One region of the Clostridium nitrophenolicum genome, then DNA from elsewhere that is predicted to be linked to it. Evidence: a T-box and tRNA genes for the amino acid it is inferred to sense, from the RefSeq annotation. Region 1 holds a T-box; the other regions hold tRNA genes.
What was found. A T-box is a leader RNA that pairs with one kind of tRNA and senses whether it is charged. The one in region 1 lies ahead of ileS (isoleucine--tRNA ligase), so its partner is inferred to be a tRNA-Ile.
Positions count from the first base shown of each region.

Region 1 (7,369 bases):
CTCTAAGATTTCCTTCTTCTTTTAATTCTTCTGTAATATGAGTATCTAATACTACACCAACTTCACCTTCACCTGCAAATGCAAATCCTTCTAATCCTTGCATTGTTACTAGTAAGCTTTCACTTGTTAACTCAATGTCCTCTTCATCTATTGTTATATAAACAATTTCTCCAGCTAGTATTCTTTGAGCTAAATCCATTTGATTCATTGATGAAATTTCTTTTCTTATAGCTGGTATTAGCTTACCATATGTTTTACCAAGCACAGGTAAATTTGGTTTTATGTCAAAATTAACATACTTTGAAAGATCCGCTCCAAACTTAACATCTTTTATATTAAGCTCTTCCTTTATTATATCTCCATAGTATTCTGGAAGTGACTTAGTACTTACAAGCATTTCTGAAAGTGGCTGTCTGTTCTTTATGTTAGCTGAGTTTCTTGCACTTCTTCCTAGTTTAACTATTCTATAAGCATCTTCCATGTCTTCTTCTAAATCTTTATCAACTAAAGCTTCATTGTATTGTGGCCAGTTACATAAATGAAGACTTTCTGGAGCTGATGAATCAAGACCTACAACTAGGTTTTGATAAATTTCTTCTGTCATAAATGGTACAAATGGAGCTGCTATTAAACTTAAGGTATTTAACACTCTATATAAAGTTACATATGCACCTACCTTATCATCTGTTAATTCCTCACTCCAGAATCTAGCTCTATTTCTTCTTACATACCAGTTAGATAATTCATCTACAAACTCTGCTATATTCTTAGCAGCTTCTGTTATCTTATATCCATCTAGATAGTTTTCTGTTTCTTTAATTAAAGAATTCAATCTTGACATAATCCATTTATCCATTACATTTCCACTTACAAAATCATTGTAATCTAATGGATTAAAGTTATCTAACTTTGCATATAAAACATAGAATGAGTATACATTCCATAGTGTTCCTAGGAACTTTCTTTGAGTTTCTCCAACATCATCAACTGAGAATCTTGTTGGTAACCAAGGTGCACTTGCAGTATAGAAATGCCATCTTGTAGCATCTGCTCCTTGAGCTTCTAAAACTTCAAATGGGTCAACAACATTTCCTTTTGACTTTGACATCTTTAATCCATGTTTATCTAAAACGTGTCCTAATACAATACAGTTTTCAAATGGATTTGTATCAAATATAGCTGTTGATACAGCAAGTAATGTATAGAACCAACCTCTTGTTTGGTCAACCGCTTCTGATATAAATTGACCTGGGAAGTTCTTTTCAAATACTTCTTTATTTTCAAATGGATAGTGATGTTGTGCAAAAGGCATTGAACCTGAGTCAAACCAGCAATCTATAACTTCTGCAGTTCTAGTCATTTCTTTTCCGCAATGTGGACATTTTAGCTTAACATTATCTATAAATGGCTTATGAAGTTCTACATTTTCAACATTACCAACAGATTTTTCTTTTAACTCTTCTTTACTTCCTATACATTCTCTGTGACCACATTCACATTCCCAAATTGGAAGCGGTGTACCCCAGTATCTATCTCTTGAAATACCCCAATCGATAACATTTTCTAAGAACTTACCAAATCTTCCTGTTCTTATGTTATCTGGATACCAATTAATTTTATTATTATTTTCAAGAAGTTTATCTCTTAATGATGTCATTCTTACAAACCAGCTATCCTTTGGATAGTACAGAAGTGGAGTATTACATCTCCAACAATGTGGATATGAGTGAGTAAATTTCTCTGATTTATAAAGCATATTGTTTTCTTTCATATATTCTAGGATCTTAGGATCTGCTTTTTTAACAAACATTCCAGCCCAAGGCTTTACTGACTCTACAAATTTACCTTCTGCATCAACAAGATTTATTAATGGTATATTATGCTTTTTACATACTAGGTTGTCATCTTCACCATAAGCTGGTGCAGTGTGAACTATTCCTGTACCATCTGATAAAGTTACAAAATCACCATGAATTACAAAGAAAGCTTTTTCTTGTGGAGTTTCGAACTTGAATAATTGCTCGTATTCCGTTCCTAATAATTCTTCACCTTTAAATTCTTTTACAATTTCGTAATCTCCTTCTATAACCTTTGAAGCTAAGTCTTTTGCAACAATGTAAGTTTCTCCGTTATTTAAAACTTCAACATAGGTATAAGCCTTATTTATAGTTAAAGCCATGTTTGAAGGCAATGTCCAAGGTGTTGTTGTCCACGCTAGTATATATTTATTTTCTTCACCTTTAACCTTAAATTTAACAAATGCTGTAGCTTCTTTAACATCTTTATATCCTTGAGCAACTTCGTGTGATGATAAAGCTGTTCCACATCTTGAACAGTAAGGAATTACCTTATGTCCTTTATAAAGTAAGTCTTTATCCCACATTTGTTTTAAAGCCCACCATACTGACTCAATATAGTTATCATGATATGTTACATATGGATTTTCCATGTCAACCCAAAAACCTATTTGTTTTGTCATCTCTTCCCATTTGCTTACATAAGTAAATACGCTTTCTTTACATTCTTTAACGAATTTTTCCACGCCATATTCCTCTATTTGAGGTTTTCCTGAAATCCCAAGTTTCTTTTCTATTTCTAATTCAACTGGTAATCCATGTGTATCCCATCCAGCTTTTCTTAAAACTTTATATCCTCTCATAACTTTATATCTTGGAATTATATCTTTCATAACCCTTGTAAGAATATGTCCTACATGTGGTTTTCCGTTTGCTGTAGGTGGTCCATCATAGAAAGTAAAATATTCTCCATCCTTATTTGAATCAAAGCTTTTCTTTATTACGTCTCTTTCTTCCCATAGTTTCATTACATCTTTCTCCATTTGCACGAAACTTCTGGAGTTATCAATTTTTTTGTACATAATCTAAGCCCCTTTCTATTCATATTGTAATTTTTAACTAATTTTCTAGTTTTATACTAAAAGTAACCATTTTATAAATAAAAAAACTTCATCCAAAATAGGACGAAGTTAAATTCGCTATACCACCTATGGGTAACAATAATTCAAGCACAGACATACTCTATTCTTTAACGCAGAATTACGAAGAAACTTACTAAAGATTTAATCTTATTCAGCTGCTTAACTCCCAGGTGATTTTCTTTAAATCTTTCCTGTGGATTTTCACCATTCTCCACTCTCTGTAAGTAACATAGATTTAAATACTTTTCCTGCTCAACATTTTTTAATCTTATAATTTACATTATGTTTTTAATTTGTTTTTATTATAGTATAAGGTTTTTTCATTGTCAATTTATTTATATAAAAATTTGATATGAATTTTGCCTATTTTCCTAAACATTCTAAAATTCCATTAGCTATAGCCTCAGCATACTTTTGTCTGTAAGAATCACTTGCTAATTTTTCAGCATCATTAGGATTTGTTAAAAATCCTAGTTCTGTAAGTACTGCTGGCGAATTTGTATTGTTTACAACATAAAGCCAGTTTCCGTCTTTAAGACCTCTATTATAAGTACCTACTCCACTAATTATGTTCTTTTGTATAGCTGTGGCTAACCTTTCGGATTCTGAATTTGATTCATTTCTTAGAGTTTCTGTACCATTTGCACTCTCAACTTCAAAGGAATTGCAATGTATAGATACGAAATACTTTGCATTTGCATTATTAGATATATCACAACGTTTTTGAAGACTTTCTGTAACACTCATAGGTACTGATCTTTGATCTTCTGTTCTTGTATATACTACCTTTACACCTCTATCTTCAAGTATTTTTCCTACTTTTAAGCCTACAGATAATGTAACATCATCTTCTTGTAACCCGCCTATACCTGTTGCACCTGTATCTTTACCTATTCCATGCCCCGGATCAATACATACTACGTTATTATTTGATGTATCTGGTTTTGAGAAAACAGTCAATATAAGACTTACGCTCCCACTATATCCAGCTACAGTACCTTTATATGTAAATGTACCTTCTTGAGATGTATCTACATTTTTTGAATCCCATATTACATTAACCTTTTTAGTACTTCCATCGCTCATAGTAGCAGTTACAGCCAACGGAAGCGTATAACTACTTCCAACAGCTACACTAGCAGGAGTATCTGCTATTGAACTTATTTTCACATTATCTTGTTTCTTTAAATCAAGAGATTTAATTATTCCATTAGCTATAGCTGATGCACTTTTATCTTGAAAATCTGAAGTTCCAAGCAAGTCTCCTTCTTGTTGATTACTCATAAATCCTAACTGCACCATTACTGCATTCCCTGAAGTTCCTCTTAATATTTCATGTTGTGCAAGTCCAACTTTTATTCCTCTATTAGTAAGTCCAGTATTCTTTACCAATCCATCTTGAATAGCTTGAGCCAACTTCTGCCCTATAGCATCAGAATCAGTATAATATGTTTCTACTCCATTTGCTGATGGGTTGCTAGGAAATGAATTGCAATGTATACTTACAAAGAAATCTGCTTTAGCATTGTTAGCTATATCAAAACGAGGTTTTAAATCATTATCTTTGCTCCATGTAATGCTGTCACTTTGTCTTGTATATATTACATTTACACCATTATCCTGAAGAATCTTCCCTACTTTTAGAGCTACAGATAAGTCTACATCCTTTTCTTTTATTCCTGACAAACTTACATTTCCTGAATCGTTTCCACCGTGTCCTGCATCAATGCAAACGGTAAGCTTTTGATCATTGTTTGCCGTACTGCTCTTAGTGGAAAATTTCATTTTAGCTGGTTTTGCTAAATTACCTTTATTTATACCCTTTATACCATCCTTAATAACTAAATCATAGTTTTTGCCATAGGTGTATTGACCTTTAGGTGATACTATGATAGAACTCTCATCACTCCCCAGCTTCAGATCAACTGGTATCTGCTGTCCACTTTCATCCGTTACTACTATAAGAGAGCTATCAATTGTATTTTTATCTAGTTTTTGATTAAACCTTATTGTCCATGACTTATCTAGTTCTATATTTGCTTTAGTTCCTTTGTCGTCATAGACACCATCAGCATGTACAACATTTGCTTTTATCAAAAAACTAAATATAAGTAATAACATTGAGATTAAGACAGCATATCTCCTTTTACTTTTCAAGTGACCACCCCACATTTACTAAAAATCATCATTATTTACCATATATTTGAATATCATTATATAATATTCACTAAATACTATTATAATATAAATTAACCAAATTTTATACAAAAAATCAAATATACTTTCATATTAAATTAAATTTCATTTCAATTTTTTACCATATAAGACATATGGGTAATTTACATAAAAATTTACAGAAAACTAAGCTTGCTCAAGAACTTTATTTTTAATTTTTATGATTACTAGGTTAATCAGAGGTAGTAGATATAAGTAAAATAAATATGGAATACAACTGTTATCAGCATTTAAGTTTACCATAGGCAATAATAGAGCTATATTCCATGGAATAATTGCTGATACTACTATAGCTGAATTCTCTAAATCCACAGCCATGTAACTTTTCCCTGACTTTTTATTCTCATAAGCTTTGCTATTAAGCATATGAGTTAAAATAACCGATAACGCTTGGCTACATCCAAAAATAGATGTAAATATACTGGTTATAACGGTATTCTTAAATAGACCAAATCTAGACTTAGACTTTTTAGTATAGTTCTCAATTTTACTCAGCATACCCGTTCCTTCAAATATTCCTGAAAATGCAGAGGAAATAAAAATAACTAGAGAGGTTTTAAGCATAGAAATAATTCCGCCACCTTTGATTATGCCACTTAAGTTACTATTTTGCTTTATGCTATATCCCCAAATGATATACTTTATATTTTCAATAAAACTATTATGCTGGATGAACATACTTAAAAATACTGCACATATTATGCTAAAAAACATTGAAGTCTTAACATTTATCTTAAGTAAAGATAAAATAAAAATTATAAAAGCAGGCAAAAGAACAAAGATATTAATATTAAATACCTTAATTATTTCATTGTTTATTCCACTTCCTCCTGTACTTACAGGAAATTTCATAGATACTATAGTATATAAGATTATGGATAAAATGAAAGGTACTATGCTAGTCTTAATCATATTTTTTATATTGTCATATATATCTGTATCCGTTAAAAATGCTACTAAATTAGCACTTGAAGACATAGGCGAACATCTATCACCAAAATAAGCCCCAGCAATTATTGCACCAGCAGCAGCTCCGATATTTTCTCCACCACCTCTCGCTATAACCATAAGCGCTATTCCAACTGTTCCTGCTGTCCCAAAGGAAGTTCCTATAAGAAAGGATACGATACAACTTATTAAAAATGCCGATAGAATAAATAGGTGAGGATTTAAAAATTCTACTCCGTAGAATACAATAGCCGATACGGCTCCTGATGCCATCCAAATAGCAGTAATCGCTCCTATCAAAACAAAAATTTGTAATATCGTAACTGATTTTTTACCGCCATTATAAGCCATTAGAAGGGTTTCCTTTAGTTTATATCCCCTTTTTAGAGCACAAAATATAAATATTATTAATCCTACCGCAAGAGGATAACCTACAAATATTCCTCTATATACACTTATAATTAACATAAAAAAACAAACTATAAAAGAAACTAAAATATCCATCATACTCACCGCCTTATAAAAAAATAATAACAAAAATTTTTCTATAGTTAAATAACAACAGTTGTATATTTTAATATATTCTAATAAGGATATAATATTAAATGAATAATAATGAAAGAGGTGCTTTTATGGAAATAACTTGGCTTGGACATTCATCTTTTTTGCTAGAGGATTCAAAGGGACGAAAAGTTTTGATGGATCCCTTTGATGAAAGTGTGGGATATCCTGTTTTTGAGGGTGAAGTAGATATAGTTACAATAAGCCATTATCATTTTGATCATAGTTACACTGAAAAAGTAAAATTTAGCCACATTGCAGACAAAGCAGGTTTTTTCTATCTCTGCGATATACCTGTGGCAGGAATTCCATCTTACCATGACAAAATGCAGGGTGCTAAGCGCGGAGAGAATATGATTTTTATTATAGAAATGGATGGTTATAGAATTTGCCACTTAGGAGACTTAGGATATATACTATCTGCAGAGGAAATAAAAAGTCTAGGCAAGGTAGATATATTGCTCATACCTATAGGCGGAAACTACACTATCGATGGAAAAGAAGCATCAAAACTAGCTCATAGTATAAATAGCCCACTAATTATTCCTATGCATTACAATACCCCTATGCTTTCTTTTCAATTGGATGGTTTGGAAAACTTTTTAACCTATATGAAAAATGGTGAAAAAGTAGGCAGCAATAAGCTATCTATAGAAGAGCTCTTAGAAGGAGAAAAACAAGTTAAGA
Region 1 is NZ_AP042469.1:5,723,524-5,730,892, reverse strand. It holds gene ileS (isoleucine--tRNA ligase) at 1-2,878, opposite strand, end outside; T-box leader at 2,974-3,203, opposite strand; gene ACZ5N4_RS27315 (N-acetylmuramoyl-L-alanine amidase) at 3,302-5,095, opposite strand; gene ACZ5N4_RS27310 (Na+/H+ antiporter NhaC family protein) at 5,300-6,628, opposite strand; gene ACZ5N4_RS27305 (MBL fold metallo-hydrolase) at 6,754-7,369, shown strand, end outside.

Region 2 (7,369 bases), 100 kb from region 1:
TGCACTTTTCTGCTATAAGCGATGGATCTGGCGCTATTAGGTCTCTTAAAAAATTAGTTACTCCAGGGCTTATGAAGTAAAAATTTCCTCCTTTTCTACAAAGCTCAAAATCCTTTGATTTCATACTTTCAATATCTTCACCTAAAACTTGTATGTCTTTAGGAAGCACTGTTCCCCAATTATGATCATATGCTTCTTTAAGCACTGGTATATCTAACGGATTATCATAACCTATAAGGCTTACTGCCGTTGAGTCTACTGCCGTTAAACTTTTACCCATAATCATCGTATTCATTTTTTTAGGTTTTCCACTCTTAGGGCCATTTCCCTCCATGGCTACAATGCCATCAAGTATGGCAAAGCTTGTATTAACCAAAGAGTTAAGATCTAATAACATCTTACAAAAATTATTTGCTTTAGGCATCCTTGTATGCCAAGTCGCTTTTAATGTTCCCGGAATACATCCAAACTGATTCTTTACAGCTCCCGTAAAATAAGCCATAGCATGAGTTTTAAGCTTAGGAAGAGTTATGAGAACATCTGCTTCATAAGGTGCTTTTGCTACGGTCCATGATTTGCATAATATTGATTCATCAAGCTTTACATGAGTAGATTCCTTAAAATCTTCAAACTTTACATTATATTTTTCTGCTACTTTTAAAAGTCCTGATTTTTCTGCTGCTTTTTTTGCTTCTCCGAATCCAGGTGAATCCCCAAATGATATGTTACTTGAATAGTCCTTTATAATCTTTATAACAGCTTCAAATACATTAAAATTTGTAATTACAGGCGAACCAGCTTCCTCTATTGCTAACATATTAGGCTTTAATAAAACTTTGCTATTATATGGTATAAGTTCTCTCAAAAATTTATCTCCACCTAATAAATCAAATCCTTCTCTTAACTTTTCTTCTATAAGCTTAGTATTATATTCTTCACATCTTAATAGTACAACCTTTTCCATAGCACTTCTCCATTCTATGACTATTATAATTATTTAATCAGATACTAAATAGTTTTTAGCTTTTAATTCTTCAATTATATTTTGTATTATATCATTGTTTTCTGCTGCAATAGTATGAAGATGCACTCCGCCAGTTAGAATCAGAAGAGGTTCCGCCTTATATTCATCAATTCTTTTCACGAAATTTTCTATGTCATAAAATGTTTTAGCCATAATCATCCCTCTTATTTCACCATATAAAGGATGTTCAACTATAACGTCTTCTGCAACGCCTCCAAACTTAACTATTATTTTTAATTCCTCTTCAATGTTAGAGGCTATATGTGATACTGCAATTACTTTCTTTACCACACTCTTTTCTTCTTTATGTATTAAATATCCTTCTGGGGTAGCTATAATTTTTTTACCTTCTGCTCTTAAAATAGCAATATCTTTTACTATAACCTGCCTTGTTACCCCTAACTCTTCTGCTAATATATGTCCTTTTTGAGGATTATCACCTTTTCTTAATAATTCCTCTATATAGTTTCTTCTTTCTTTTGAATTCATATTTACCTCCATGTAGAACATATAAAGTTATCCTAATCTTTAGAATTACTAAATATAACCATATCTATATATTACCATTATTCAGATAAAAATAAAACAATATTTAATTTTATATAATTTTATTAATTTTTATCATCACATTCTCTCAGTATATTTAATTCCTTATTACCCTTTATTTCAAAGTTATGATGATTTTCAATCAAGTATAATAAGTTCTTATCATAACTATATTTCTCCAATATATTACAACCTAACTTACCATGATTGTAATAAACATTTACCTTTTCTATTTTGGATAACCTTTTTATACTTCCTTTTGTTATATTATCTGCCATAACTATTATCGACTTGTCTATGACACTTAGTTTTTTTATGGTTTTCCCTATATCATGCAATAACGCTGCCTTTATAAGCAATCTTGAATCTATATTTTGTTGTTTACAAGTATATTCTACATCATATGCAACTTTAATAGAGTGTTTTTGTTCTGATTTAGACAACTTGTAAAACAATTTTAATTCACTTTGATTTAAATGTTTATTTATAAATTCCTTATCCTTATCTTCAACTTTAGAACTTATAGACCAATAAAATTGCTTTACTCTATAGAAATTCATTGATATACACCTCTCAATCTGAACTCCTACTCCTATTATAGAATATTTTTTTTATTTTACAAAATAAAAAAAATACCTGTAACTTCTGTTACAGGTATTTTTATGGTGGAGATAAAGAGATTCGAACTCTTGACCCTCTGCGTGCAAGGCAGATGCTCTCCCAACTGAGCTATACCCCCATAAATGGTGGACCTTCAGGGACTCGAACCCCGGACCAACCGGTTATGAGCCGGTTGCTCTAACCAACTGAGCTAAAGATCCATATCTGACCTGGCGACGACCTACTCTTCCACAGGGTCTCCCCTGCAGTACCATCGGCACTATGAAGCTTAACCGTCGTGTTCGGAATGGGAACGGGTGTTACCTTCACGTCATAATCACCAGATATTACTCATCACAGTTTTATATTATACTGGATTCGCTTAGGTTTGTCAACACTTTTTTAGTGTTTATCAAACTTTTTTGAGAACATTGAGTAATTTACACATTTGTTCTCTGAAAATTGCACAGTGAATATATTTGGTCAAGCCCTCGACCTATTAGTATCAGTCAGCTGAACATGTTACCATGCTTACACCTCTGACCTATCAACCTTGTGTTCTTCAAGGGGTCTTACTAGCTTACGCTATGGGAAATCTAATCTTGAGGTGGGCTTCACGCTTAGATGCTTTCAGCGTTTATCCCGTCCCGACATAGCTACCCAGCTGTGCTCCTGGCGGAACAACTGGTGCACCAGAGGTCAGTCCATCCCGGTCCTCTCGTACTAAGGACAGCTCCTCTCAAATTTCCTACGCCCGCGACGGATAGGGACCGAACTGTCTCACGACGTTCTGAACCCAGCTCGCGTGCCGCTTTAATGGGCGAACAGCCCAACCCTTGGGACCTACTTCAGCCCCAGGATGCGACGAGCCGACATCGAGGTGCCAAACCTCCCCGTCGATGTGGACTCTTGGGGGAGATCAGCCTGTTATCCCCGAGGTAGCTTTTATCCGTTGAGCGATGGCCCTCCCACGAGGAACCACCGGATCACTAAGCCCGACTTTCGTCCCTGCTCCACTTGTATGTGTCGCAGTCAGGCTCCCTTCTGCCTTTGCACTCTACGAACGATTTCCAACCGTTCTGAGGGAACCTTTGGGCGCCTCCGTTACTTTTTAGGAGGCGACCGCCCCAGTCAAACTGCCCACCTAACAATGTCCCGTGACCAGATTCATGGCCGCCGGTTAGAATCCCAGTACTGTCAGGGTGGTATCCCAAGGATGACTCCACAAAGGCTGACGCCCTTGTTTCTCAGTCTCCCACCTATCCTGTACAGACAATACCGAAACTCAATGCTAAGCTACAGTAAAGCTCTACGGGGTCTTTCCGTCCAATCGCGGGTAGCAAGCATCTTCACTTGCACTACAATTTCGCCGGATTTGTTGTCGAGACAGTGCCCAAGTCATTACGCCATTCGTGCGGGTCGGAACTTACCCGACAAGGAATTTCGCTACCTTAGGACCGTTATAGTTACGGCCGCCGTTTACTGGGGCTTAAGTTCACACCTTCGCTTACGCTAAGTGTTCCCCTTAACCTTCCAGCACCGGGCAGGCGTCAGCCCCTATACATCAGCTTTCGCTTTAGCAGAGACCTGTGTTTTTGCTAAACAGTTGCTTGGGCCTATTCTCTGCGACCTACTTGCGTAGGCACCCCTTATCGCTAACTTACGGGGTCAATTTGCCGAGTTCCTTGACAACAATTCTTCCGCTGGTCTTAGGATTCTCTCCTCACCTACCTGTGTCGGTTTGCGGTACGGGCACCAACTTCCTCCATAGAGACTTTTCTTGGCAGCGTGGAATCAGATACTTCGCCCATAAGGGCTCCCCATCACACCTCAACTAAGTTTAACGGATTTGCCTGTTAAACATGTCTAAGTGCTTAGACGCACATCCAATAGTGCGCACATCTTATCCTCCTGCGTCATCCCATTTGTAATAACGTCAGTTGGCGGTATCGGAATATCAACCGATTGTCCATCACCTACGCCTTTCGGCCTCGGCTTAGGTCCCGACTAACCCTGAGCGGACGAGCCTTCCTCAGGAAACCTTAGGTTTTCGACCAATAAGATTCTCACTTATTTCTCGCTACTTATGCCAGCATACTCACTCCTGTACAGTCCACCGCTCCTTTCGGTACGACTTCAATCCATACAGGAAGCTCCTCTACCGCTCTTTCGAGCCCATAGCTTCGGTGGTAAGTTTTAGCCCCGGACATCTTCGGCGCAGGATCTCTCGACTAGTGAGCTATTACGCACTCTTTGAATGAGTGGCTGCTTCTAAGCCAACATCCTAGTTGTCTTAGAAATCCCACATCCTTTTCCACTTAACTTACACTTTGGGACCTTAGCTGATGATCTGGGCTGTTTCCCTTTTGACCACGGATCTTATCATTCGTAGTCTGACTGCTGAGATTCAAGTATATGGCATTCGGAGTTTGATAGGGTTCAGTAACTGTTGTCAGCCCCTAGCCCATTCAGTGCTCTACCTCCATTACTCATTCTCAACGCTAGCCCTAAAGCTATTTCGAGGAGAACCAGCTATCTCCGAGTTCGATTGGAATTTCTCCGCTATCCACAGCTCATCCCATGGTTTTTCAACACCAACGTGGTTCGGTCCTCCACGGAATTTTACTTCCGCTTCAACCTGTCCATGGATAGGTCACCCGGTTTCGGGTCTACGACATGCAACTTATTGCCCTATTCAGACTCGGTTTCCCTTCGGCTGCGCACCTTAAGTGCTTAACCTTGCTACATATCGTAACTCGCTGGCTCGTTCTACAAAAAGCACGTCATCGCACGTAAAAGTGCTTTGACCGGTTGTGGACACACGGTTTCAGGTTCTATTTCACTCCCCTCCCGGGGTTCTTTTCACCTTTCCCTCACGGTACTGCTTCACTATCGGTCACCAGTTAGTATTTAGCCTTGGGAGGTGGTCCTCCCTGCTTCCCACAAGGTTTCACGTGTCTCGTGGTACTCTGGAGCAGATCTAGAGTCTTCTCTTTTCACCTACAGGGCTGTTACCTTCTACGGCGGAGCCTTCCAGCTCTCTTCAATTAAGATACCTCTCCGTTTATGATCTGTCCGCAACCCCAGGAACAAGTTCCTGGTTTGGGCTCTTTCCCTTTCGCTCGCCGCTACTTAGGAAATCGATTTTTCTTTCTCTTCCTCCGGGTACTTAGATGTTTCAGTTCCCCGGGTATATCCCTATAAACCTATGAATTCAGTTTACAGTACACTACGTTAGTAGTGTGGGTTGCCCCATTCGGAAATCTTCGGATCACAGGCTATTTGCGCCTACCCGAAGCTTATCGCAGCTTATCACGTCCTTCTTCGACTACTGGTGCCAAGGCATTCACCATGCGCCCTTTGTAGCTTGACCATCTAAATTAATATTACCTTCGCATTACTGCGTCAGCTTCCTTCATTGCGGTGCTCATTTACCTTAAGTAAACTCTGCTCCTCATTCAGTTACTTCCTTGTACTGCTCGCTACTATTAATTTATATTAATTCTTAAATCTACAAAGGTTACTTACTTATATAATAAGTAGTTTTACCTTCAGCTTTACTTTTATTTAATATCACTGTGCAATTTTCAAAGAACAATTGGAGGTTTATTTTATCATGTTGATTATTTAAAATCAACCGGTAAATAATCCCTCAAGATTAAACAGAGTGTAAACAAACCTTCAAGATAGAATTACCTATCTTGTCGACTCCTTAGAAAGGAGGTGATCCAGCCGCAGGTTCTCCTACGGCTACCTTGTTACGACTTCACCCCAATCACTAACCCCACCTTCGGCCGCGTCTTCCTTACGGTTAGACTACGGACTTCGGGTGTTGCCAGCTCTCATGGTGTGACGGGCGGTGTGTACAAGGCCCGGGAACGTATTCACCGCGACATGCTGATTCGCGATTACTAGCAACTCCAGCTTCATGTAGGCGAGTTTCAGCCTACAATCCGAACTGAGGGTAATTTTATAGTTTTGCTCCACATCACTGTATCGCTTCTCTTTGTATTACCCATTGTAGCACGTGTGTAGCCCTAGACATAAGGGGCATGATGATTTGACGTCATCCCCACCTTCCTCCCGGTTAACCCGGGCAGTCTCACTAGAGTGCTCAACTTAATGGTAGCAACTAATGATAAGGGTTGCGCTCGTTGCAGGACTTAACCTAACATCTCACGACACGAGCTGACGACAACCATGCACCACCTGTCTTCCTGCCCCGAAGGGCTTCCTCCATTACGAGTAATTCAGGAGATGTCAAGTCTAGGTAAGGTTCTTCGCGTTGCTTCGAATTAAACCACATGCTCCGCTGCTTGTGCGGGCCCCCGTCAATTCCTTTGAGTTTTAATCTTGCGATCGTACTTCCCAGGCGGAGTACTTATTGTGTTAACTGCGGCACAGAAGGGGTCGATACCTCCTACACCTAGTACTCATCGTTTACGGCGTGGACTACCAGGGTATCTAATCCTGTTTGCTACCCACGCTTTCATGCCTCAGCGTCAGTTACGGTCCAGAGAGTCGCCTTCGCCACTGGTGTTCTTCCTAATCTCTACGCATTTCACCGCTACACTAGGAATTCCACTCTCCTCTCCCGCACTCTAGACTTCCAGTTTGAAATGCAGCACCCAAGTTAAGCCCGGGTATTTCACATCTCACTTAAAAATCCGCCTACGCATCCTTTACGCCCAGTAAATCCGGACAACGCTCGCCACCTACGTATTACCGCGGCTGCTGGCACGTAGTTAGCCGTGGCTTCCTCCTTTGGTACCGTCATTATCGTCCCAAAAGACAGAGCTTTACAACCCGAAGGCCTTCATCACTCACGCGGCGTTGCTGCATCAGGCTTTCGCCCATTGTGCAATATTCCCCACTGCTGCCTCCCGTAGGAGTCTGGACCGTGTCTCAGTTCCAATGTGGCCGATCACCCTCTCAGGTCGGCTACGCATCGTCGCCTTGGTGAGCCTTTACCTCACCAACTAGCTAATGCGCCGCGGGTCCATCTCAAAGCGGATTACTCCTTTAATTAGTTCTCCATGCGAAAAACTAATGTTATGCGGTATTAATCTCCCTTTCGGGAGGCTATCCCCCTCTTTGAGGCAGGTTACCCACGTGTTACTCACCCGTCCGCCGCTAATCCACCCCGAAGGGTTTCATCGCTCGACTTGCATGTGTTAGGCACGCCGCCAGCGTTCGTCC
Region 2 is NZ_AP042469.1:5,620,586-5,627,954, reverse strand. It holds gene ACZ5N4_RS26780 (DUF362 domain-containing protein) at 1-964, opposite strand, end outside; gene ACZ5N4_RS26775 (3H domain-containing protein) at 998-1,513, opposite strand; gene ACZ5N4_RS26770 (HDIG domain-containing metalloprotein) at 1,636-2,130, opposite strand; tRNA gene ACZ5N4_RS26765 (tRNA-Ala) at 2,234-2,309, opposite strand; tRNA gene ACZ5N4_RS26760 (tRNA-Ile) at 2,315-2,391, opposite strand; rRNA gene rrf (5S ribosomal RNA) at 2,399-2,515, opposite strand; rRNA gene ACZ5N4_RS26750 (23S ribosomal RNA) at 2,650-5,543, opposite strand; rRNA gene ACZ5N4_RS26745 (16S ribosomal RNA) at 5,887-7,369, opposite strand, start outside.
Region 2: it has a tRNA-Ile gene. The T-box ahead of ileS (isoleucine--tRNA ligase) is inferred to sense a tRNA for this amino acid. The anticodon was not compared.

Region 3 (7,369 bases), 290 kb from region 1:
GCCCCGAAGGGCTTCCTCCATTACGAGTAATTCAGGAGATGTCAAGTCTAGGTAAGGTTCTTCGCGTTGCTTCGAATTAAACCACATGCTCCGCTGCTTGTGCGGGCCCCCGTCAATTCCTTTGAGTTTTAATCTTGCGATCGTACTTCCCAGGCGGAGTACTTATTGTGTTAACTGCGGCACAGAAGGGGTCGATACCTCCTACACCTAGTACTCATCGTTTACGGCGTGGACTACCAGGGTATCTAATCCTGTTTGCTACCCACGCTTTCATGCCTCAGCGTCAGTTACGGTCCAGAGAGTCGCCTTCGCCACTGGTGTTCTTCCTAATCTCTACGCATTTCACCGCTACACTAGGAATTCCACTCTCCTCTCCCGCACTCTAGACTTCCAGTTTGAAATGCAGCACCCAAGTTAAGCCCGGGTATTTCACATCTCACTTAAAAATCCGCCTACGCATCCTTTACGCCCAGTAAATCCGGACAACGCTCGCCACCTACGTATTACCGCGGCTGCTGGCACGTAGTTAGCCGTGGCTTCCTCCTTTGGTACCGTCATTATCGTCCCAAAAGACAGAGCTTTACAACCCGAAGGCCTTCATCACTCACGCGGCGTTGCTGCATCAGGCTTTCGCCCATTGTGCAATATTCCCCACTGCTGCCTCCCGTAGGAGTCTGGACCGTGTCTCAGTTCCAATGTGGCCGATCACCCTCTCAGGTCGGCTACGCATCGTCGCCTTGGTGAGCCTTTACCTCACCAACTAGCTAATGCGCCGCGGGTCCATCTCAAAGCGGATTACTCCTTTAATTAGTTCTCCATGCGAAAAACTAATGTTATGCGGTATTAATCTCCCTTTCGGGAGGCTATCCCCCTCTTTGAGGCAGGTTACCCACGTGTTACTCACCCGTCCGCCGCTAATCCACCCCGAAGGGTTTCATCGCTCGACTTGCATGTGTTAGGCACGCCGCCAGCGTTCGTCCTGAGCCAGGATCAAACTCTCAATTTAAAAGTTTGAATGCTCATTACTGTTGTTTTTGACTACTAACAAGTAGTTCAAAAGAATTGCTGGTTTAGTTTACTTAATAAAAATCATCTTGATTTTTAACCTCTGTTTAATTTTCAAGGATCATGTCGTTCTCTTAACGACCTTTTAAAGTTTATCATAAGCTAGGAGCCTTGTCAATACTTTTTTTATTATTAATACTTGTATTGTTGTCTCTCAGCGACTTTTACATAATATCACGATAAGTAGTTCTATGTCAATAACATTTTTCAAAAAACTATATTTCATAAGATGGTTTCTTTATACAAATCTATACATACAAAATATACAACTAATATAATGCTTATGCAATTTAAATATGACAATCATATATTTACTTATTTACTATATAGATATACTCTTAATAAATATACTTCCTACCTATATTTATAGAAAAATAAATGTACGTTAATTTAACTGATAGCATTAAATACATAAAAAAAAGAGTGATAAACATCACTCTTTTTTATGGTGGAGATAAAGAGATTCGAACTCTTGACCCTCTGCGTGCAAGGCAGATGCTCTCCCAACTGAGCTATACCCCCATAAATGGTGGACCTTCAGGGACTCGAACCCCGGACCAACCGGTTATGAGCCGGTTGCTCTAACCAACTGAGCTAAAGATCCATATCTGACCTGGCGACGACCTACTCTTCCACAGGGTCTCCCCTGCAGTACCATCGGCACTATGAAGCTTAACCGTCGTGTTCGGAATGGGAACGGGTGTTACCTTCACGTCATAATCACCAGATATTACTCATCACAGTTTTATATTATACTGGATTCGCTTAGGTTTGTCAACACTTTTTTAGTGTTTATCAAACTTTTTTGAGAACATTGAGTAATTTACACATTTGTTCTCTGAAAATTGCACAGTGAATGTATTTGGTCAAGCCCTCGACCTATTAGTATCAGTCAGCTGAACATGTTACCATGCTTACACCTCTGACCTATCAACCTTGTGTTCTTCAAGGGGTCTTACTAGCTTACGCTATGGGAAATCTAATCTTGAGGTGGGCTTCACGCTTAGATGCTTTCAGCGTTTATCCCGTCCCGACATAGCTACCCAGCTGTGCTCCTGGCGGAACAACTGGTGCACCAGAGGTCAGTCCATCCCGGTCCTCTCGTACTAAGGACAGCTCCTCTCAAATTTCCTACGCCCGCGACGGATAGGGACCGAACTGTCTCACGACGTTCTGAACCCAGCTCGCGTGCCGCTTTAATGGGCGAACAGCCCAACCCTTGGGACCTACTTCAGCCCCAGGATGCGACGAGCCGACATCGAGGTGCCAAACCTCCCCGTCGATGTGGACTCTTGGGGGAGATCAGCCTGTTATCCCCGAGGTAGCTTTTATCCGTTGAGCGATGGCCCTCCCACGAGGAACCACCGGATCACTAAGCCCGACTTTCGTCCCTGCTCCACTTGTATGTGTCGCAGTCAGGCTCCCTTCTGCCTTTGCACTCTACGAACGATTTCCAACCGTTCTGAGGGAACCTTTGGGCGCCTCCGTTACTTTTTAGGAGGCGACCGCCCCAGTCAAACTGCCCACCTAACAATGTCCCGTGACCAGATTCATGGCCGCCGGTTAGAATCCCAGTACTGTCAGGGTGGTATCCCAAGGATGACTCCACAAAGGCTGACGCCCTTGTTTCTCAGTCTCCCACCTATCCTGTACAGACAATACCGAAACTCAATGCTAAGCTACAGTAAAGCTCTACGGGGTCTTTCCGTCCAATCGCGGGTAGCAAGCATCTTCACTTGCACTACAATTTCGCCGGATTTGTTGTCGAGACAGTGCCCAAGTCATTACGCCATTCGTGCGGGTCGGAACTTACCCGACAAGGAATTTCGCTACCTTAGGACCGTTATAGTTACGGCCGCCGTTTACTGGGGCTTAAGTTCACACCTTCGCTTGCGCTAAGTGTTCCCCTTAACCTTCCAGCACCGGGCAGGCGTCAGCCCCTATACATCAGCTTTCGCTTTAGCAGAGACCTGTGTTTTTGCTAAACAGTTGCTTGGGCCTATTCTCTGCGACCTACTTGCGTAGGCACCCCTTATCGCTAACTTACGGGGTCAATTTGCCGAGTTCCTTGACAACAATTCTTCCGCTGGTCTTAGGATTCTCTCCTCACCTACCTGTGTCGGTTTGCGGTACGGGCACCAACTTCCTCCATAGAGACTTTTCTTGGCAGCGTGGAATCAGATACTTCGCCCATAAGGGCTCCCCATCACACCTCAACTAAGTTTAACGGATTTGCCTGTTAAACATGTCTAAGTGCTTAGACGCACATCCAATAGTGCGCACATCTTATCCTCCTGCGTCATCCCATTTGTAATAACGTCAGTTGGCGGTATCGGAATATCAACCGATTGTCCATCACCTACGCCTTTCGGCCTCGGCTTAGGTCCCGACTAACCCTGAGCGGACGAGCCTTCCTCAGGAAACCTTAGGTTTTCGACCAATAAGATTCTCACTTATTTCTCGCTACTTATGCCAGCATACTCACTCCTGTACAGTCCACCGCTCCTTTCGGTACGACTTCAATCCATACAGGAAGCTCCTCTACCGCTCTTTCGAGCCCATAGCTTCGGTGGTAAGTTTTAGCCCCGGACATCTTCGGCGCAGGATCTCTCGACTAGTGAGCTATTACGCACTCTTTGAATGAGTGGCTGCTTCTAAGCCAACATCCTAGTTGTCTTAGAAATCCCACATCCTTTTCCACTTAACTTACACTTTGGGACCTTAGCTGATGATCTGGGCTGTTTCCCTTTTGACCACGGATCTTATCATTCGTAGTCTGACTGCTGAGATTCAAGTATATGGCATTCGGAGTTTGATAGGGTTCAGTAACTGTTGTCAGCCCCTAGCCCATTCAGTGCTCTACCTCCATTACTCATTCTCAACGCTAGCCCTAAAGCTATTTCGAGGAGAACCAGCTATCTCCGAGTTCGATTGGAATTTCTCCGCTATCCACAGCTCATCCCATGGTTTTTCAACACCAACGTGGTTCGGTCCTCCACGGAATTTTACTTCCGCTTCAACCTGTCCATGGATAGGTCACCCGGTTTCGGGTCTACGACATGCAACTTATTGCCCTATTCAGACTCGGTTTCCCTTCGGCTGCGCACCTTAAGTGCTTAACCTTGCTACATATCGTAACTCGCTGGCTCGTTCTACAAAAAGCACGTCATCGCACGTAAAAGTGCTTTGACCGGTTGTGGACACACGGTTTCAGGTTCTATTTCACTCCCCTCCCGGGGTTCTTTTCACCTTTCCCTCACGGTACTGCTTCACTATCGGTCACCAGTTAGTATTTAGCCTTGGGAGGTGGTCCTCCCTGCTTCCCACAAGGTTTCACGTGTCTCGTGGTACTCTGGAGCAGATCTCGTTGCTATTCTTTTCACTTACAGGGCTGTTACCTTCTACGGCGGAGCCTTCCAGCTCTCTTCAATTAAGAAATTACAACTTTTATGATCTGTCCGCAACCCCAGGAACAAGTTCCTGGTTTGGGCTCTTTCCCTTTCGCTCGCCGCTACTTAGGAAATCGATTTTTCTTTCTCTTCCTCCGGGTACTTAGATGTTTCAGTTCCCCGGGTATATCCCTATAAACCTATGAATTCAGTTTACAGTACACTACGTTAGTAGTGTGGGTTGCCCCATTCGGAAATCTTCGGATCACAGGCTATTTGCGCCTACCCGAAGCTTATCGCAGCTTATCACGTCCTTCTTCGACTACTGGTGCCAAGGCATTCACCATGCGCCCTTTGTAGCTTGACCATTCATCCGAAAATTGGTTTCTATCAATTTTCTTTGCTTAGTTATAAATCTACAAAGGTTACTTACTTATATAATAAGTAGTTTTACCTTCAGCTTTACTTTTATTTAATATCACTGTGCAATTTTCAAAGAACAATTGGAGGTTTATTTTATCATGTTGATTATTTAAAATCAACCGGTAAATAATCCCTCAAGATTAAACAGAGTGTAAACAAACCTTCAAGATAGAATTACCTATCTTGTCGACTCCTTAGAAAGGAGGTGATCCAGCCGCAGGTTCTCCTACGGCTACCTTGTTACGACTTCACCCCAATCACTAACCCCACCTTCGGCCGCGTCTTCCTTACGGTTAGACTACGGACTTCGGGTGTTGCCAGCTCTCATGGTGTGACGGGCGGTGTGTACAAGGCCCGGGAACGTATTCACCGCGACATGCTGATTCGCGATTACTAGCAACTCCAGCTTCATGTAGGCGAGTTTCAGCCTACAATCCGAACTGAGGGTAATTTTATAGTTTTGCTCCACATCACTGTATCGCTTCTCTTTGTATTACCCATTGTAGCACGTGTGTAGCCCTAGACATAAGGGGCATGATGATTTGACGTCATCCCCACCTTCCTCCCGGTTAACCCGGGCAGTCTCACTAGAGTGCTCAACTTAATGGTAGCAACTAATGATAAGGGTTGCGCTCGTTGCAGGACTTAACCTAACATCTCACGACACGAGCTGACGACAACCATGCACCACCTGTCTTCCTGCCCCGAAGGGCTTCCTCCATTACGAGTAATTCAGGAGATGTCAAGTCTAGGTAAGGTTCTTCGCGTTGCTTCGAATTAAACCACATGCTCCGCTGCTTGTGCGGGCCCCCGTCAATTCCTTTGAGTTTTAATCTTGCGATCGTACTTCCCAGGCGGAGTACTTATTGTGTTAACTGCGGCACAGAAGGGGTCGATACCTCCTACACCTAGTACTCATCGTTTACGGCGTGGACTACCAGGGTATCTAATCCTGTTTGCTACCCACGCTTTCATGCCTCAGCGTCAGTTACGGTCCAGAGAGTCGCCTTCGCCACTGGTGTTCTTCCTAATCTCTACGCATTTCACCGCTACACTAGGAATTCCACTCTCCTCTCCCGCACTCTAGACTTCCAGTTTGAAATGCAGCACCCAAGTTAAGCCCGGGTATTTCACATCTCACTTAAAAATCCGCCTACGCATCCTTTACGCCCAGTAAATCCGGACAACGCTCGCCACCTACGTATTACCGCGGCTGCTGGCACGTAGTTAGCCGTGGCTTCCTCCTTTGGTACCGTCATTATCGTCCCAAAAGACAGAGCTTTACAACCCGAAGGCCTTCATCACTCACGCGGCGTTGCTGCATCAGGCTTTCGCCCATTGTGCAATATTCCCCACTGCTGCCTCCCGTAGGAGTCTGGACCGTGTCTCAGTTCCAATGTGGCCGATCACCCTCTCAGGTCGGCTACGCATCGTCGCCTTGGTGAGCCTTTACCTCACCAACTAGCTAATGCGCCGCGGGTCCATCTCAAAGCGGATTACTCCTTTAATTAGTTCTCCATGCGAAAAACTAATGTTATGCGGTATTAATCTCCCTTTCGGGAGGCTATCCCCCTCTTTGAGGCAGGTTACCCACGTGTTACTCACCCGTCCGCCGCTAATCCACCCCGAAGGGTTTCATCGCTCGACTTGCATGTGTTAGGCACGCCGCCAGCGTTCGTCCTGAGCCAGGATCAAACTCTCAATTTAAAAGTTTGAATGCTCATTACTGTTGTTTTTGACTACTAACAAGTAGTTCAAAAGAATTGCTGGTTTAGTTTACTTAATAAAAATCATCTTGATTTTTAACCTCTGTTTAATTTTCAAGGATCATCTGTCACTCAAGACAGCTTATATAGTTTCTCACACTTACTTAACTTTGTCAAGAACTTTTTTTAAATTCTTTTTGTTAAGCTTAGCTGCTCTTGACAGCTTCATTATAATATCATACAAGCTAATTTGTTGTCAACATATTTTTGACTAACTTTTTTCACTTGTTTGCCGCTTCATCAAGCGACATGTGTTATCTTATCATAGTTTAGAAATTAAATATATATTTTATCTTTCCTCACATTAATTTATCTTTTTATTTCTTCTTTATTCTATGTTATTCTACATTATTTGCATATAGATACACGTGGATAAGTTATTATGATATCATATTAGTTTTATTAACTATAATTTTTATAACATAGCCTCTAAGTTATATATAACTTAGAGGCTATGTTACATTACTTTATCATTATTCTAAATTATTCACTATTTCCTTAAACTTATTTCCTCTTACTTCAAAGTTAGGGAACATATCAAAGCTTGCACAAGCAGGAGATAAGGTTACTATGTCCCCTTCTTCTGCTATTTCTTGTGCTCTACTAACAGCATCCTCAAGACTATTTTCAATTATAATAGGTAATTTTATATTTTTATCCTTCATGACTTTATCGAAAGCATCTTTTATCTTATATCTTGTAGCACCTACTAGTATCAATACTTTT
Region 3 is NZ_AP042469.1:5,429,250-5,436,618, forward strand. It holds rRNA gene ACZ5N4_RS25760 (16S ribosomal RNA) at 1-1,006, opposite strand, end outside; tRNA gene ACZ5N4_RS25765 (tRNA-Ala) at 1,512-1,587, opposite strand; tRNA gene ACZ5N4_RS25770 (tRNA-Ile) at 1,593-1,669, opposite strand; rRNA gene rrf (5S ribosomal RNA) at 1,677-1,793, opposite strand; rRNA gene ACZ5N4_RS25780 (23S ribosomal RNA) at 1,928-4,821, opposite strand; rRNA gene ACZ5N4_RS25785 (16S ribosomal RNA) at 5,076-6,584, opposite strand; gene murD (UDP-N-acetylmuramoyl-L-alanine--D-glutamate ligase) at 7,117-7,369, opposite strand, start outside.
Region 3: it has a tRNA-Ile gene. The T-box ahead of ileS (isoleucine--tRNA ligase) is inferred to sense a tRNA for this amino acid. The anticodon was not compared.

Region 4 (7,369 bases), 370 kb from region 1:
AGTTGGCGGTATCGGAATATCAACCGATTGTCCATCACCTACGCCTTTCGGCCTCGGCTTAGGTCCCGACTAACCCTGAGCGGACGAGCCTTCCTCAGGAAACCTTAGGTTTTCGACCAATAAGATTCTCACTTATTTCTCGCTACTTATGCCAGCATACTCACTCCTGTACAGTCCACCGCTCCTTTCGGTACGACTTCAATCCATACAGGAAGCTCCTCTACCGCTCTTTCGAGCCCATAGCTTCGGTGGTAAGTTTTAGCCCCGGACATCTTCGGCGCAGGATCTCTCGACTAGTGAGCTATTACGCACTCTTTGAATGAGTGGCTGCTTCTAAGCCAACATCCTAGTTGTCTTAGAAATCCCACATCCTTTTCCACTTAACTTACACTTTGGGACCTTAGCTGATGATCTGGGCTGTTTCCCTTTTGACCACGGATCTTATCATTCGTAGTCTGACTGCTGAGATTCAAGTATATGGCATTCGGAGTTTGATAGGGTTCAGTAACTGTTGTCAGCCCCTAGCCCATTCAGTGCTCTACCTCCATTACTCATTCTCAACGCTAGCCCTAAAGCTATTTCGAGGAGAACCAGCTATCTCCGAGTTCGATTGGAATTTCTCCGCTATCCACAGCTCATCCCATGGTTTTTCAACACCAACGTGGTTCGGTCCTCCACGGAATTTTACTTCCGCTTCAACCTGTCCATGGATAGGTCACCCGGTTTCGGGTCTACGACATGCAACTTATTGCCCTATTCAGACTCGGTTTCCCTTCGGCTGCGCACCTTAAGTGCTTAACCTTGCTACATATCGTAACTCGCTGGCTCGTTCTACAAAAAGCACGTCATCGCACGTAAAAGTGCTTTGACCGGTTGTGGACACACGGTTTCAGGTTCTATTTCACTCCCCTCCCGGGGTTCTTTTCACCTTTCCCTCACGGTACTGCTTCACTATCGGTCACCAGTTAGTATTTAGCCTTGGGAGGTGGTCCTCCCTGCTTCCCACAAGGTTTCACGTGTCTCGTGGTACTCTGGAGCAGATCTAGAGTCTTCTCTTTTCACTTACAGGGCTGTTACCTTCTACGGCGGAGCCTTCCAGCTCTCTTCAATTAAGATACCTCTCCGTTTATGATCTGTCCTCAACCCCAGGAACAAGTTCCTGGTTTGGGCTCTTTCCCTTTCGCTCGCCGCTACTTAGGAAATCGATTTTTCTTTCTCTTCCTCCGGGTACTTAGATGTTTCAGTTCCCCGGGTATATCCCTATAAACCTATGAATTCAGTTTACAGTACACTACGTTAGTAGTGTGGGTTGCCCCATTCGGAAATCTTCGGATCACAGGCTATTTGCGCCTACCCGAAGCTTATCGCAGCTTATCACGTCCTTCTTCGACTACTGGTGCCAAGGCATTCACCATGCGCCCTTTGTAGCTTGACCATCTAAATTAATATTACCTTCGCATTACTGCGTCAGCTTCCTTCATTGCGGTGCTCATTTACCTTAAAGTAAACTCTGCTCCTCATTCAGTCGCTTCCTTGTTCTGCTCGCTACTATTAATTTATATTAATTCTTAAATCTACAAAGGTTACTTACTTATATAATAAGTAGTTTTACCTTCAGCTTTACTTTTATTTAATATCACTGTGCAATTTTCAAAGAACAATTGGTGGGCTTAAATGGACTCGAACCATCGACCTCACGCTTATCAGGCGTGCGCTCTAACCAGCTGAGCTATAAGCCCGTATGGTGGAGATAAAGGGATTCGAACCCTTGACCCCCTGCGTGCAAGGCAGGTGCTCTCCCAGCTGAGCTATACCCCCATATTTAAGAAACATTTAGTCTCTCAAAATTAAACAGAGTGTAAACAAACCTTCAAGATAGAATTACCTATCTTGTCGACTCCTTAGAAAGGAGGTGATCCAGCCGCAGGTTCTCCTACGGCTACCTTGTTACGACTTCACCCCAATCACTAACCCCACCTTCGGCCGCGTCTTCCTTACGGTTAGACTACGGACTTCGGGTGTTGCCAGCTCTCATGGTGTGACGGGCGGTGTGTACAAGGCCCGGGAACGTATTCACCGCGACATGCTGATTCGCGATTACTAGCAACTCCAGCTTCATGTAGGCGAGTTTCAGCCTACAATCCGAACTGAGGGTAATTTTATAGTTTTGCTCCACATCACTGTATTGCTTCTCTTTGTATTACCCATTGTAGCACGTGTGTAGCCCTAGACATAAGGGGCATGATGATTTGACGTCATCCCCACCTTCCTCCCGGTTAACCCGGGCAGTCTCACTAGAGTGCTCAACTTAATGGTAGCAACTAATGATAAGGGTTGCGCTCGTTGCAGGACTTAACCTAACATCTCACGACACGAGCTGACGACAACCATGCACCACCTGTCTTCCTGCCCCGAAGGGCTTCCTCCATTACGAGTAATTCAGGAGATGTCAAGTCTAGGTAAGGTTCTTCGCGTTGCTTCGAATTAAACCACATGCTCCGCTGCTTGTGCGGGCCCCCGTCAATTCCTTTGAGTTTTAATCTTGCGATCGTACTTCCCAGGCGGAGTACTTATTGTGTTAACTGCGGCACAGAAGGGGTCGATACCTCCTACACCTAGTACTCATCGTTTACGGCGTGGACTACCAGGGTATCTAATCCTGTTTGCTACCCACGCTTTCATGCCTCAGCGTCAGTTACGGTCCAGAGAGTCGCCTTCGCCACTGGTGTTCTTCCTAATCTCTACGCATTTCACCGCTACACTAGGAATTCCACTCTCCTCTCCCGCACTCTAGACTTCCAGTTTGAAATGCAGCACCCAAGTTAAGCCCGGGTATTTCACATCTCACTTAAAAATCCGCCTACGCATCCTTTACGCCCAGTAAATCCGGACAACGCTCGCCACCTACGTATTACCGCGGCTGCTGGCACGTAGTTAGCCGTGGCTTCCTCCTTTGGTACCGTCATTATCGTCCCAAAAGACAGAGCTTTACAACCCGAAGGCCTTCATCACTCACGCGGCGTTGCTGCATCAGGCTTTCGCCCATTGTGCAATATTCCCCACTGCTGCCTCCCGTAGGAGTCTGGACCGTGTCTCAGTTCCAATGTGGCCGATCACCCTCTCAGGTCGGCTACGCATCGTCGCCTTGGTGAGCCTTTACCTCACCAACTAGCTAATGCGCCGCGGGTCCATCTCAAAGCGGATTGCTCCTTTAATTAGTTCTCCATGCGGAAAACTAATGTTATGCGGTATTAATCTCCCTTTCGGGAGGCTATCCCCCTCTTTGAGGCAGGTTACCCACGTGTTACTCACCCGTCCGCCGCTAATCCACCCCGAAGGGCTTCATCGCTCGACTTGCATGTGTTAGGCACGCCGCCAGCGTTCGTCCTGAGCCAGGATCAAACTCTCAATTTAAAAGTTTGAATGCTCATTACTGTTGTTTTTGACTACTAACAAGTAGTTCAAAAGAATTGCTGGTTTAGTTTACTTAATAAAAGTTTAAATAACTTTTAACCTCTGTTTAATTTTCAAAGACCAAATATTTTGGTTTTATTAGAATATCATACAACTTAATTCTTGTCAACATTTTTCTTTTGTTGATTTCATTAAGTTTTTATCATCTCTCGACGACATGTGTTATTCTATCACAAAACATTGCTTATGAATCTAATATACTCTTATTTATCCGACTTTATCTTTTTTATTCTAATCATATCTACTATTTTTTTGATTTTTCATATACTGATACACTAGGATAAGTTTGCTCTTAAATCTTGTAAAGCCTTACTTAGCTAATTTTATTATTCTGTCAACGAACTCTTTATCTATTTTATAAATTTTAGATCACTTCATTTTTTCCTACATCTATATAGCATCTTAAAATTAATCTATGCACTACTCTATATATATTTATCTTCACCCCTGCTCTATAGAAACACAATTTTTCATTCACTTGTAGACAAACAACTTTGTCTAAATTAGAACTCTATGTAAGTGACTATCACTAAATCAGCACTCTGTGTAAGCGACCATATCAAAATCACAGATTTTTTATGTCTGCTTAAATGTACAGAAGGAATGCAGCTATGAATACAGATAATAAGTAGACTAATTTCCTGATTAGCTTATCCGTAGTACTCTCCCCTAATTTAGAAAGTAATAAAATTTAATCCCATGATAATCTACTGAAACTACTACATGTAAGTTAAGCTTCGAATTTATTTATCTATATAGAAGTAATTTGTTTACTAAACAAAAATATATTTATTAACAATTTATTTTTGTTAAAATCTGTTACATAACTTTTATCCAACTGTTTCACTCTACAAAAGTTAATCATTTAACAATGTTATCTTTACTGTTTCATATAATTTTATTATATTTTTATGCATATTGTTATATTTAGATAACGTTTACACTAATTTTTAACAAAAATATTGATAAAAATTTCTCAAAGTATGATTGACATTTAACAAACAATGATACATAATAGTATTATAAATCACAAGAGTGGTAAACAAAAACAGTAAATACTAACTTACTTAACGATAATTTAGAGTATTAAAAACTCTTTAGTGTGTTCATTAATAAAAACTGAGAAAGAGGTGCTAATCAATGAAAGTAACAAATATTGACGAATTAATGAAAAAATTAGAAGAGGTAAAAGCTGCTCAGAAAAAGTTTTCTACCTACACACAAGAACAGGTTGATGAAATTTTCAGACAAGCAGCAATGGCAGCAAATAACGCAAGAATAAAGCTTGCTAAAATGGCTGTAGAAGAATCTGGAATGGGAATTGTAGAAGACAAGGTTATTAAAAACCACTTTGCTTCAGAATATATATACAATAAATATAAAGATGATAAGACTTGTGGAGTTATAGAAGAAGATGCGTCCTTCGGTATAAAGAAAGTTGCAGAACCAATAGGAGTAATTGCTGCTGTTGTTCCAACAACTAATCCAACATCAACTGCTATTTTTAAAGCACTAATAGCTTTAAAAACTAGAAATGCTATAATCTTCTCCCCTCACCCAAGAGCAAAAAATTCAACTATAGCTGCAGCTAAAATAATTCTAGATGCAGCAGTTGCAGCTGGTGCTCCAGAAGGAATCGTTGCATGGATAGATGAACCATCAGTTGAACTTTCTCAGGTTGTTATGAGCCAAGCAGACATAACTCTTGCAACAGGTGGTCCAGGAATGGTTAAGGCTGCTTACTCATCAGGTAAACCAGCAATCGGTGTTGGTGCAGGTAATACACCAGCTATAATCGATGAAACTGCTCATATAAAAATGGCTGTAAACTCAATACTTCTTTCAAAGACTTTCGACAATGGTGTTATCTGTGCTTCTGAACAATCAGTAATAGCTCTAGACTCAGTATATAATGAAGTAAGAAAAGAGTTTGCAGAAAGAGGAGCTTACATCCTCAAAAAAGATGAAATAGATAAAGTTAGAAATACAATATTAATAAATGGTTCTTTAAACGCTAAAATAGTAGGTCAGTCAGCTTACAAAATAGCTGAAATGGCTGGAGTAAAAGTTCCTGAGACTGCAAAAGTTCTTATTGGAGAAGTAGAATCAGTTGAGCTTGAAGAAGCATTCTCACATGAAAAACTATCCCCTGTTCTTGCTTTATATAGAGCAAAGGACTTTGATGAAGCACTTGCTAAAGCTGAAAGACTTGTTGAGTTAGGCGGATTTGGTCATACATCAGTATTATACGCTGATACTATGACTGCAAAAGACAAAGTAGAAAAATTCGGCGCTGCTATGAAGACTGGAAGAACAATAATAAACATGCCTTCAGCGCAAGGTGCTATAGGAGATTTATATAACTTTAAATTAGCTCCTTCTCTAACATTAGGTTGTGGATCATGGGGTGGAAATTCTGTATCAGAAAACGTTGGTCCTAAACACCTATTAAACATTAAGAGTGTAGCTGAGAGGAGAGAAAATATGCTTTGGTTTAGAGTTCCAGAAAAAGTTTACTTTAAATATGGTTCACTTGGAGTTGCATTAAGAGAATTAAAAGATATGAATAAAAAGAAAGCATTTATAGTAACTGACAAGGTTCTTTACGAATTAGGATACTGCGATAAGGTTACTAAAGTTCTTGAGGAAATCGGAGTTGACTTCAAGATATTTACTGATGTAGAACCAGATCCAACTCTAGCTACAGCTAAAAAAGGTGCTGCTGAAATGATGAGTTACAGTCCAGATACTATTATAGCTGTTGGTGGTGGTTCAGCTATGGACGCTGCTAAGATTATGTGGGTAATGTATGAACACCCAGAAGTAAGATTTGAAGATCTAGCTATGAGATTTATGGATATAAGAAAGAGAGTATACGCTTTCCCTCACTTAGGTGATAAAGCTATGATGATATCAGTGGCAACATCAGCTGGTACTGGTTCAGAAGTTACTCCATTTGCAGTTATAACTGACGAAAAAACAGGCGTTAAATACCCACTTGCCGACTACGAATTAACTCCAGATATGGCTATCGTTGATGCTGAATTAATGATGGGTATGCCAAAAGGATTAACTGCTGCATCAGGTATAGACGCATTAACTCATGCTATAGAAGCTTACGTTTCAGTTCTTGCTTCAGAATTTACAAATGGATTAGCACTAGAAGCTATGAGATTAATATTCAAATACTTACCACAAGCTTATGCTGAAGGTACAACTAGCGTAAAAGCAAGAGAAAAAATGGCTCACGCTTCAACTATGGCTGGTATGGCATTCGCTAATGCATTCTTAGGAGTATGTCACTCAATGGCACACAAACTGGGATCTGCTCACCACATACCACACGGAGTTGCTAACGGATTGTTAATCAATGAAGTTATTAAATTCAACGCAGTGGATAGTCCAAGAAAACAAGCTGCATTCCCACAATATAAGTATCCAAATGCTAAGTGGAGATATGCTAAAATTGCTGATTACCTAAACCTAGGCGGAAACACTGAAGATGAAAAAGTTGAATTATTAATAAAAGCTATAGACGAATTAAAAACTAAGATAAATATACCAATGACTATACATGAAGCTGGAGTTACAAAAGAGAAATTCTTTGCTAGCTTAGATGATATGTCAGAACAAGCTTTTGACGATCAATGTACAGGAGCTAATCCAAGATATCCATTAATAAGCGAAATTAAACAAATGTATATAAATGTTTTCGATAAAGTTGAAACAGTTAAAGAAGCTGCAATAACTAAAGAAGTGAAGAAAAATTAATGAAACTCCTTCTTCTTTCGTCGAATGAGTAAGCGATCATCACAAAATCACAGATTTTGGATGTCTGCTTAACTGTAGAGCTGAGGAACTCCTCAGCTCTAAATTTATTAAGTAACTTAATTAA
Region 4 is NZ_AP042469.1:328,537-335,905, reverse strand. It holds rRNA gene ACZ5N4_RS01555 (23S ribosomal RNA) at 1-1,435, opposite strand, end outside; tRNA gene ACZ5N4_RS01550 (tRNA-Ile) at 1,663-1,739, opposite strand; tRNA gene ACZ5N4_RS01545 (tRNA-Ala) at 1,743-1,818, opposite strand; rRNA gene ACZ5N4_RS01540 (16S ribosomal RNA) at 1,906-3,414, opposite strand; gene adhE (bifunctional acetaldehyde-CoA/alcohol dehydrogenase) at 4,615-7,245, shown strand.
Region 4: it has a tRNA-Ile gene. The T-box ahead of ileS (isoleucine--tRNA ligase) is inferred to sense a tRNA for this amino acid. The anticodon was not compared.